2 regions of the Arthrobacter sp. TMS2-4 genome follow, and region 1 is predicted to be linked to the other one. Evidence: predicted binding sites of a transcription regulator. Region 1 holds the regulator's gene; the other holds the start of a gene.

What was found. Region 1 encodes LexA, which represses DNA repair genes until DNA is damaged. Its sites were predicted from a motif close to TCGAACANNTGTTCGA; they were not measured.
Region 2: ruvA (Holliday junction branch migration protein RuvA) is a predicted target of LexA. The motif match lies at 3,635-3,650, and genes of this name have one in related genera.

The regions. Positions count from the first base shown of each region.
Region 1 is NZ_JBTNDI010000002.1:501,557-506,739, forward strand. Features, by position in the region: gene hflX (GTPase HflX) at 1-1,541, shown strand, start outside; gene ACX80F_RS05465 (ATP-dependent DNA helicase) at 1,534-3,606, shown strand; gene lexA (transcriptional repressor LexA) at 3,632-4,342, opposite strand; gene ACX80F_RS05475 (LysM peptidoglycan-binding domain-containing protein) at 4,729-5,154, shown strand.
Region 2 is NZ_JBTNDI010000010.1:14,104-19,286, forward strand. Features, by position in the region: gene ACX80F_RS12730 (type 1 glutamine amidotransferase) at 1-105, opposite strand, end outside; gene ACX80F_RS12735 (MurT ligase domain-containing protein) at 105-1,376, opposite strand; gene pdxT (pyridoxal 5'-phosphate synthase glutaminase subunit PdxT) at 1,479-2,207, shown strand; gene ACX80F_RS12745 (YebC/PmpR family DNA-binding transcriptional regulator) at 2,210-2,968, shown strand; gene ruvC (crossover junction endodeoxyribonuclease RuvC) at 3,005-3,574, shown strand; gene ruvA (Holliday junction branch migration protein RuvA) at 3,703-4,332, shown strand; gene ruvB (Holliday junction branch migration DNA helicase RuvB) at 4,329-5,183, shown strand, end outside.

The DNA of each region.
Region 1 (5,183 bases):
CGGAGGAGATCCAGGCCGTCATCGACCGGATCCTCGCCAGCGACGAAGCTGCCGTGGCCAAGGCGACGAGAGGGACACCGGGGCCGGGGGAGACCCCCGCGCCGATCGAGAAGACCTGGCGATCGAAGGCGCAGGCCCTCTCCCAGGACGGGACGCCGTCGGACGCCGACGGCGACCAGCAGGATCTGGCCGAACGCAGGGCGCTCCGACGCGTCGCGGGCCTGTCCACCGAACTCGAGGACGTCACGGAGGTCGAGTACCGGCAGCTGAGGCTGGAACGGGTCGTCCTCGCCGGTCTGTGGAGCGAAGGCACCGCGCAGGACGCCGAGAACTCGCTCCAGGAGCTCGCCGCCCTGGCCGAGACAGCCGGATCCGAGGTGCTGGACGGCATCGTGCAGCGACGCCTCAAGCCGGACCCCGGCACGTTCCTCGGCTCGGGCAAGGCCCAGGAGCTGAAGGGCATCGTCCAGGCGACCGGAGCGGACACCGTGATCGTCGACAGCGAACTGTCCCCGTCACAGCGCCGCGGCCTCGAGGACATCGTGAAGGTCAAGGTGATCGACCGGACCGCCCTGATCCTCGACATCTTCGCCCAGCACGCGAAGAGCCGCGAGGGCAAGGCGCAGGTCGAACTCGCCCAGCTCGAGTACCTGCTCCCGCGCCTCCGCGGGTGGGGCGAATCGATGTCCCGCCAGGCCGGTGGCCAGGTCGGCAGCGCCGGCGCCGGCATGGGCTCCCGCGGCCCGGGTGAGACGAAGATCGAACTCGACCGGCGGAAGATCCGCACCCGCATGGCGAAGCTCCGCCGCGAGATCGCCGCGATGAAGCCGGCGCGGGAGACGAAGCGCTCCAACCGCCGTCGGAACCAGGTGCCGTCCGTGGCCATCGCCGGGTACACCAACGCCGGCAAGTCGTCCCTGCTGAACCGGCTCACCGATGCCGGAGTGCTCGTCGAGAACGCCCTGTTCGCCACGCTGGACCCCACGGTCCGCAAGGCCGAGACACCGGACGGCATCGGCTACACCCTCGCCGACACCGTCGGGTTCGTCCGCTCGCTGCCCACCCAGCTGATCGAGGCGTTCCGCTCGACCCTCGAGGAGGTCGCCGACTCCGACCTGATCCTGCACGTCGTGGACGCCTCGCACCCCGATCCCGAGGGGCAGATCGCTGCAGTCCGCGCCGTGCTGACGGAGGTCGACGCCCGCAAGGTGCCCGAGATCATTGTGCTGAACAAGGCCGACGCCGCCGACCCCTTCGTCATCGAGCGGCTGCGGCAGCGCGAACCCCGGACCGTCGTCGTCTCCGCGCGAACAGGTGCGGGGCTCACCGAGCTGCGCCAGCTGATCAGCACCAGCATCCCGCGTCCGGGCGTGAAGCTCGACCTCATGGTGCCGTACGAGCATGGGGAGATCCTCAGCCGTCTCCACGACGAGGACGTAGAGATCCTCGGCATGGAGCACGTCGGTGAGGGGACGCGCCTCGAAGTGATGGTCCGGGAGGGCCTGGCCGCCGAACTGGAGGCGTACGTCCGGCATGAGTGAGAGCACGCGGTCCGGCGCCGTGGCGGCACCGGACGCGTCCCGCCACTCCGATGAAGCCCGGCAGGCCCTCGAGCTGCTCGACGCCGCCGTGGGTGCGATGGGCGGCGAGATGCGGTCCGGCCAGCACGAGATGGTCCGCCAGGTCAGCGAGTCGATCCGCTCGGGCGAGCACCTGCTCGTCCAGGCCGGCACCGGCACCGGGAAATCGCTCGCGTACCTCGTCCCGCTGATCGCCCACGCGATGGACAGCGACCGGCCCTCGGTCGTCTCGACGGCGACGCTCGCCCTTCAGGCGCAGATCGTCGGCAGGGACCTCCCGCGCCTGCTCGACGCGGTGAAGCCCGCGCTGACGCGCCCCGTCGACGTGGCCCTGCTCAAGGGTCGGTCGAACTACGTCTGCCTCCACGAGACCGGCGGCGGATTCCCGGAGGAGGATGCGCCCGGCACCCTGTTCAGCCTCGGCGAGGATGCCGCCCCGCACCCTGCCCCGGCGACGGACGGCCCGTCCTCTGCGCTCGGCAGGGACGTCGTCCGGCTGCGCGAGTGGGCCGAGGAGACCGCGACCGGGGATCGCGACGACCTCGTCCCCGGCGTGAGCGACCGCGCCTGGCGCCAGGTGTCCGTCTCCAGCATGGAGTGTCTCGGCGCTGCCCGCTGTCCCGTGGCCTCCGAGTGCTTCAGCGAGAAGGCACGCGCCGCGGCAGCGGACGCCGACATCATCATCACCAATCACGCGATGCTCGCCATCAGTGCCTTCGAGGGGCTCGCCGTGCTGCCGGAGTACGACGTCGTCGTCATCGACGAGGCCCACGAACTCCACGACCGGGTCACCGGTGCCGTGTCCGGCCAGCTCTCCGCCTCGATGGTCACCGCGGCGGCCACGGCGCTCCGCCGCCATGCCTCGATCAGCACGGGTGCCCTCGACACGGCCGCCGACGCCTTCGAGGCGGCCGCCGAGCTCGTCCCCTCGGGCCTGTTGCCCGGAGGGCTCCCGGAGGATCTCGGGCAGGCCCTCGTGCAGGTCCGGGACGCATCCCGTGCCGCGCTGTCGGACACGAAGACGGAGGGAAAGTCGGAGGCCGACGTCGACGGCGGGCGGCAGGTCGCGCGGTCCCGCACCACGCTGATCTTCGAGCTCGCCGAGCGGATCCTCGCCGCCTCGGACCTGAACGAGGTCGTGTGGGCGTCGCGTCCCAGTGCCTTCACGCCGGGCTCGGGCTACGCGCAGCCCGACGAGAGCGCACCCGCGACCCTGAACGTCGCGCCGCTGTCCGTCGCCGGCCGGCTGCGGGAAGGCCTGTTCGAGGACCACACCGTGATCCTGACCTCCGCGACCCTGGCGATCGGCTCGGAGTTCGGTCCCGTGGCCGGGTCCCTGGGCCTCAGCGGTCCAGGCGCGCCCGCCTGGACAGGCGTCGACGTCGGCAGTCCCTTCGACTATCCGCGGCAGGGAGTGCTCTACGTGGCGAAGGACCTGCCGAAGCCCGAGCGAGGGACCTCCGACGCGCAGCTCGAGGAACTGCTGGGGCTGCTCACGGCGTCCCGAGGAGGCGCGCTGGGGCTGTTCTCGTCGAAGCGAGCCGCAGAGGAGGCGGCGGAGGCGCTGCGACCGAAGGTCGACTTCGAGATCCTGTGCCAGGGGGATTCCTCGCTCAATGCGCTGGTCACCCGGTTCGCAGACGAACCGGATACCTGCCTGTTCGGCACCATGTCCCTCTGGCAGGGCGTGGACGTACCGGGGTCCTCGTGCCGACTGGTCGTGATCGACCGCATCCCGTTCCCTCGCCCGGACGACCCGCTCATGACCGCCCGCACCAGGGCGGTGGCCCGCAACGGGGGCAACGGCTTCATGAGCGTGTCCGCGACGCACGCGGCCGTCCGGCTCGCGCAGGGCGCGGGGCGCCTGATCCGGGCGGCGGGGGACAGAGGCGTGGTGGCCGTCCTGGACAGCCGCCTCGCCACGGCACGGTACGGCGGCTTCCTCCGGGCGGCCCTCCCGCCCTTCTGGGCCACGACGGACCGCGCGACCGTCACCGGGATCCTGGAGCGCCTCTCCGCGCGCTGACGCTCCAGTTCCGGCTACGCGGCGGTCACAGCGCGCGCATCACCGAGACGACCTTGCCCATGATGCTGGCATGGTCACCGAGGATGGGCTCGTAGCGGGTGTTCTGCGGCAGGAGCCAGGTGTGGCCGTCCCGCTGGCGGAAGGTCTTGACGGTGGCCTCTTCGTCGAGCAGTGCCGCGACGATGTCGCCGTTCTGGGCGCTCTGCTGCCGGCGAACCACCACCCAGTCGCCGTCGCAGATGGCGGCATCCACCATGGAGTCCCCCGAGACCCTGAGCATGAACAGATCCCCGTGCCCGACGAGCTGGCGGGGAAGGGGCATGACGTCCTCGACCACCTGGTCCGCGAGGATCGGCCCGCCGGCAGCAATGCGCCCCACGAGCGGTACCAGGGCGGTGTCGACCGCGATCCGGTGCTCGACGGCGGGCTTGCCGTCCTCGGACGGTCCGGCCTGGGCGCCCGAGGTGTCCGGCGCCAGGGTCAGCGGGAGCAGGACCTCCATGGCGCGGGGACGCTTGGGGTCCCGGCGCACGTAGCCGAGACGCTCGAGCTGCGACAACTGATGGGTCACGCTGGAGAGGCTGGCCAGGCCCACCGTGTCGCCGATCTCCCGCATGGACGGCGGGTAGCCCTTGTCGGCGATCGACCGCTGGATCGTCTCGAGGATCGTCAGCTGCCGGGCGGTCAGTCCCTTGGACGCGGAGCGCCCGCGCGGCCTGCCCCGGCCCGCGGAGATGGGTACGGCAGGTGCCGGAACGTCGGCAGTGTTCGATTCCTGCCGGCCCGCGGCTGGTGATTCCGCCACTGGTGCGCCTTTCGCCTTGGATCACTGATCCGGTTGTCGCCGCCGGTGCGCTTCCGTGGACGGGAAGCCGTTATGTCAGAGGCGGCTGGTTGTGTGGGGTGTATCGGCCACGGAACCGCCCGTAGGGGGCGGCATTCGCGGACGATGTCCTGATCTCTCCACGCTAGGACAGTCGAGGGCACTTTTCAAACATATGTTCGACCGAGTCTCGACACGGATCGTTCGTAGATGCTAGAAATAGGCAGACGCTCATTAGAACGTGTGTTCGAACCGGACAGAATTTCCGGGTAGGGCATTCGAAGGAAAGAGGAACGGCAATGGTTACACCCGCACTGCATGGCAGCTCGCTGTGGACGCCCGCTCGGCCCGAAACCCACCTCAGGCTCCTCCCCACGCCCGACACGGCCCGTACCTCCACGCAGCGGAGTGCGGACCGACCCCTGACGCTGACCCGGCGAGGGCGCCTGCTGCTGGTCGGCCTGCCGATCGCCCTGGGCGTCGCGGCCCTGATCCTCCTCGCGGCGTTCCTGACCTCCCAGGCGCAGGCAGGGGAGTCGGCACCGACCTCCACGGCCACGGTCGAGGTGAGCGTCGCTACCGGGGAGACCCTGTGGGACCTCGCCGTGCACTACGCGCCGGAGCGCGATCCGCGCGACGTCGTCGCGGAGATCGTGGAGCTCAACGACCTGCGCAGCTCCGTGGTGCAGGCAGGGCAGAGCATCGCGGTACCCGCCGCGGGGTGACTGGTAAAGCGGGAAAAAAGAGAAAAGAG
Region 2 (5,183 bases), on a different contig from region 1:
GTAGATGTTCATCTCGCGGGGGTACAGCTGCAGGATGCGCAGCGATCCCTTCTGCGGGTCGGCGGGCGCCTCGGTGAGGGCGGCAGCGGATGGGGCGTCACTCATCAGGAGACCACCTCGACCTTCGTGATCTTGGACAGCTCGCGGCGGACCGCGAGCATGGCGGTGTAGGTGCAGAAGATGCGCTTCGGTCGTCCCGCGGACGCCGCGATGAACTGCCGGAGCGCTTCGGTGGTGTCGGGTTCGACGGCTCCGACCCGGACGTCGTCGTACTTCAGGCGCAGCGCCATGTCGTAGGCACGGACCCCGCTGACGACGTCCACGCCGCCGAGGCCCAGCGAGTCGAAATCGACGTCCCACAGCCAGGACATGTCGCGTCCGTCGGCGTAGTTGTCGTTGATGGCGATCATCGTGGAGCACCCGGCGGGGTCGAAGGACTTCAGGCCGAGGCGGAACCCGCTCGGGTTCTTGACCAGCACCAGTTCCAGGGCCTGGCCGTCGACGACGAGGCTCTCGCCCCGGCCGAACGCCGGCTCCACGGCGGCGAGGGAGGAGAAGAGCCGGGCGCTGTCCGCGCTGCCGCCGAGGACGGCGCGGGCTGCCGCGAGGGCTGCCGCCGCATTGAAGATGTTGTACACGCCACGCAGGCGGAGGTCGGTGTGCGTCGTCGTGCCGTCGACCTCGAAGGTGGCCGAGTTGCCGTCCACGGACGCGAGGACGACGTCGGCGGGCAGGGCCGAGGCCGGTGCGGTGCCCGCGGCGCCGCGCAGTTCGTCGTCGTTCGGGAAGGTGCTCCGCAAGGAGGCGTCGAGACCGAAGTAGACGACGTCGGCTGCCGTGATCGACGCCGCCAGGCCGGCGACGCGCGGATCCTCGCGGTTCAGCACCACCGTGTCCGTGGTGGCGAGTGCGATCCGCTCGAGCAGGCGCGTGGTCGCGTCGATCTCCCCGAAGCGGTCCAGCTGGTCGCGGAGGACGTTCAGCAGCAGCGAGTACCGGGGAGGGACGAGCTTCACGAAGTGCACGGCGTGGGCCTCATCCAGTTCCAGGACGGCGACGTCGGCCTTCAAGCGCCCGCGCCAGTCGACCTCGCCGAGCAGGGCCGCGGCGACGCCGCGCGTGAAGTTGCTGCCCGTGCGGTTGGTGAACACCGTCAGGCCCTGGCCCTCGAGCAGTTCCACGACCATCTTGGTGGTGGTCGTCTTGCCGTTCGTGCCGCTGACGACGACGACGCCGCGGGGGAGGGTGGACAGGGCGCGGCCCATGAAGCCGGGGTCGAGGCGTTCGACCACGAGGCCCGGGAACGCGGAGCCGCCGCCGCGCAGGCGGGAGGCGAAGCGCGCGGCCTTGCCCACGAGAACTGGAAGGGGATTCATGCCTCCAAATTATCGCAGGCCCGCCGGCCTTCCCGGGACGCGGTGCGGAGGCGCCCCCCACGCCCAGGCGGGAACGGTGGCGGGAGAACCTAGAATTGGGGGATGACCTCCCCGTCCTCCCCGGTTCCTCCGCCCCCGTCCGGCGTCGTCGTCGGTGTCCTCGCCGTCCAGGGCGATGTCCGCGAGCACATCGCGACCATCGAGTCCCTGGGCGGGCGTGCCGTGCCCGTGCGGCGGGTGTCGGAACTGGCCGGCGTGGACGGCGTGATCATCCCCGGCGGGGAGTCGACGACGATGGACAAGCTCACCCGCACCTTCGAGCTGGCGGAGCCGCTGCGCGAGCGCATCGCCGACGGGATGCCCGTCTACGGATCCTGCGCCGGGATGATTCTGCTGTCCGACGTCCTCGCGGACCCGTCGACGGACCGCCTCGGCAACCCGCAGCAGACACTCGGGGGCCTGGACATGGTGGTGCGGCGCAACGCGTTCGGGCGGCAACGGGAGTCCTTCGAGACGGACCTGGCCTTCAGCGGCCTCGCCGCCACCCAGGGTGTGGCGGGTACCGATCCGGTGCGGGCGGTGTTCATCCGTGCGCCCTGGGTGGAGAAGGTGGGCGAGGACGTCGAGGTGCTGGCGCAGGTGCCGGCGTCGGAGACGCCGCAGCCCGGGCCCACCCCGGACGGGGACGGCGCCGGTACGGACTTGGAACCGGTCGCTAGGATTGTCGCAGTGCGTTCAGGGAACCTGCTGGCCACGAGCTTCCACCCGGAGGTCACCGGCGAGCGGCGGGTCCACGAACTGTTTATTCGGATGATCAGAGGAGAAGCGTAGGCATGTCGGGGCACTCCAAGTGGGCAACAACGAAGCACAAGAAGGCTGCGATCGACGCCAAGCGCGCGAAGTCCTTCGCCAAGCTGATCAAGAACATCGAGGTCGCGGCGCGGGCCGGCGGCGCTGACGTCGCCGGTAACCCCGGTCTCGAACTGGCTGTCTCGAAGGCCAAGAAGACCTCCGTCCCCATCGACAACATCAACCGCGCCGTCAAGCGCGGGGCGGGCCTGCTCGGCGAGGCCGTCGACTACCAGACCATCATGTACGAGGCCCGGGGACCGCAGGGCTCGGCGCTGCTGATCGAGTGCCTCACGGACAACAAGAACCGTGCCGCCTCCGAGGTGCGCCTCGGCATCTCCCGCAACGGCGGCACCATCGCCGATCCCGGCTCGGTCGCCTACCTTTTCGCGCGCAAGGGTGTCGTGACACTGCCGAAGAAGGACCTCACCGAGGACGAGCTGCTGATGTCGGTCCTCGACGCCGGTGCGGACGAGGTCAAGGAATCGGCCGAGACGTTCGAGATCGTCTCCGAGCCGCAGGACCTCCGGGCCGTGGTGGCCGCGCTCGACGAGAGCAGCATCGAGTACGAGACCGACGACGTCGAGTTCGTCCCGTCCATGCAGGTGGACCTGGACGCCGACGGCGCGCGGAAGTTCCTCAAGCTCGTGGACGCGCTGGAGGAGCTCGACGACGTCCAGAACGTCTACTCGAACGCGCACCTCCCGGACGAGGTCCTGGCCGAGCTCGAGAACGACGACTGACATCGTCCCTCCCGGCCCCGGGCGGCGGACAGCCCCGTGACCTTCCGCGTGATGGGCGTCGATCCCGGGCTGACCCGCTGCGGGCTCGCCGTCGTCGACATCGAACCGAACCGGCGCTCCACCCTCGTGGCCGTCGGGGTGGTCGGCACCGACGCGGGGCAGAGCCTCGACCAACGGCTCCTGGTCATCGCGGAGGCCGTCGACACGTGGCTGGACCTGCACGAGCCGCACGCCCTCGCCGTCGAGCGCGTGTTCAGCGGGACCAACATCAGCACCGTCATGGGTACCGCGCAGGCCTCCGGCGTCGTCATCGTGTCCGCCGCCCGCCGGGGCGTCCCGGTGGCCCTGCACACGCCCACCGAGGTGAAGGCGGCCGTGACCGGGAACGGGCAGGCGGACAAGACCGCGGTCACGAAGATGGTGACGAAGATCCTGCGCCTCGACACGCCGCCCCGGCCCGCCGACGCTGCCGACGCCCTGGCCCTGGCCATCACGCATGCGTGGCGCCGGGGCGTGGTGACGCAGGGTGCGGCCGCGGCCGCAGGGCTGGCCACGCCGGCGCAGCGCCTCTGGGCCGAGGCGGAGGCCCGGGCGCGACGCCGCTGACCGGACAGACGGCGGTGTGGCGACTCGTGCCCGCCGCGGGACACCGGTACCGTAGAGCATTAGAACGTATGTTCGACGTCGGGTGGACGCCCGGCGGTCCCGCCCCGCAAGTGCCTTTGGAGCCCTTCATGATCAGTTCCCTGCGCGGAACAGTGACCCACGTGGGCCTGCACTCCGCCGTCCTCGACGTCAACGGCTTCGGCATGCAGGTCCAGGCGACCCCCCAGACCCTCGCCGGACTCCGCATGGGGGAGCAGGCCAGCCTTGCCACGGCCATGATCGTCCGTGAGGACTCGATGACGCTCTTCGGCTTCGAGGACGCCGACCAGCGCGAGGTCTTCGAGACGCTCCTGGCGGTCAGCGGTGTGGGGCCCCGCCTGGCACTCGCCGTCCTCGCCGTGCACACGCCCGACGCCATCCGCATCGCCGCGTCGTCGGGTGACGACAAGGCGTTCAGCAAGGTGTCGGGGATCGGCCCCAAGGGTGCCCGGCGGATCGTGCTCGAGCTCGCCGGCAAACTGGTCCCGCTCGACGCGAAGCCCGGGGTGCCCAAGCAGACCTGGCAGGGCCAGGTCCTCACTGCCATGATGGGCCTCGGCTGGTCCGAGAAGGACGCCGGCGCGGCGATCGACGCCGCCGTCGACGAGGCGCCCGAGGTCGCCGCAACCGGTGACGTGGGCCAGATCCTGAAACTCACGCTGCGTCGGCTCGGCCAGGACGGCGCCCGCAGCTCGGCCCGGACGACGGTGGGCACATGAGCGACGGGCCGCAGGAGGCGCCGCTCGTCGCGCCGGCCGCCGATCCCGAGGACCGCGCCGTCGAGGCGGCGCTCCGGCCGAAGAACCTCGACGACTTCGTGGGTCAGAAGCGCGTGCGCCGGCAGCTCTCACTCGTCCTGGAGGCATCCCGCCTGCGCGGGCGCAGCGCGGACCACGTGCTCCTGTCCGGTCCTCCCGGCCTCGGCAAGACGACCCTCGCCATGATCATCGCGGCCGAGATGAACGCGCCGCTGCGCATCACGTCCGGGCCCGCCATCCAGCACGCCGGCGACCTCGCGGCGATCCTCTCCTCCCTCACCGAGGGCGAGGTGCTCTTCCTCGACGAGATCCACCGCATGTCCCGGCCCGCCGAGGAGATGCTCTACATGGCCATGGAGGACTTCCGCGTCGACATCATCGTCGGCAAGGGGCCCGGGGCCACGGCGATCCCACTGGAGCTGCCGCCCTTCACACTCGTCGGCGCCACGACCCGCGCGGGGCTCCTGCCCGGCCCGCTCCGTGACCGCTTCGGCTTCACCGGACACCTCGAGTTCTACTCCACCGAGGAGCTCGAGCTCGTGCTCCGGCGCTCGGCCATGCTCATGGACATGAAGGTCAACTCCGCCGCGTTCGCGGAGATCGCCGGCCGGTCCCGGGGCACACCGCGCATCTCCAACCGGCTGCTCCGGCGCGTCCGCGACTGGGCCCTGGTACACGGCGTGGACCTCATCGACGCCCGGTCCGCGAGTGCCGCGCTGGACATGTACGAGGTGGACGCACGGGGCCTCGACCGGTTGGACCGCTTGGTGCTCACCGCGCTCATCACCAAGTTCAACGGCGGACCCGTGGGG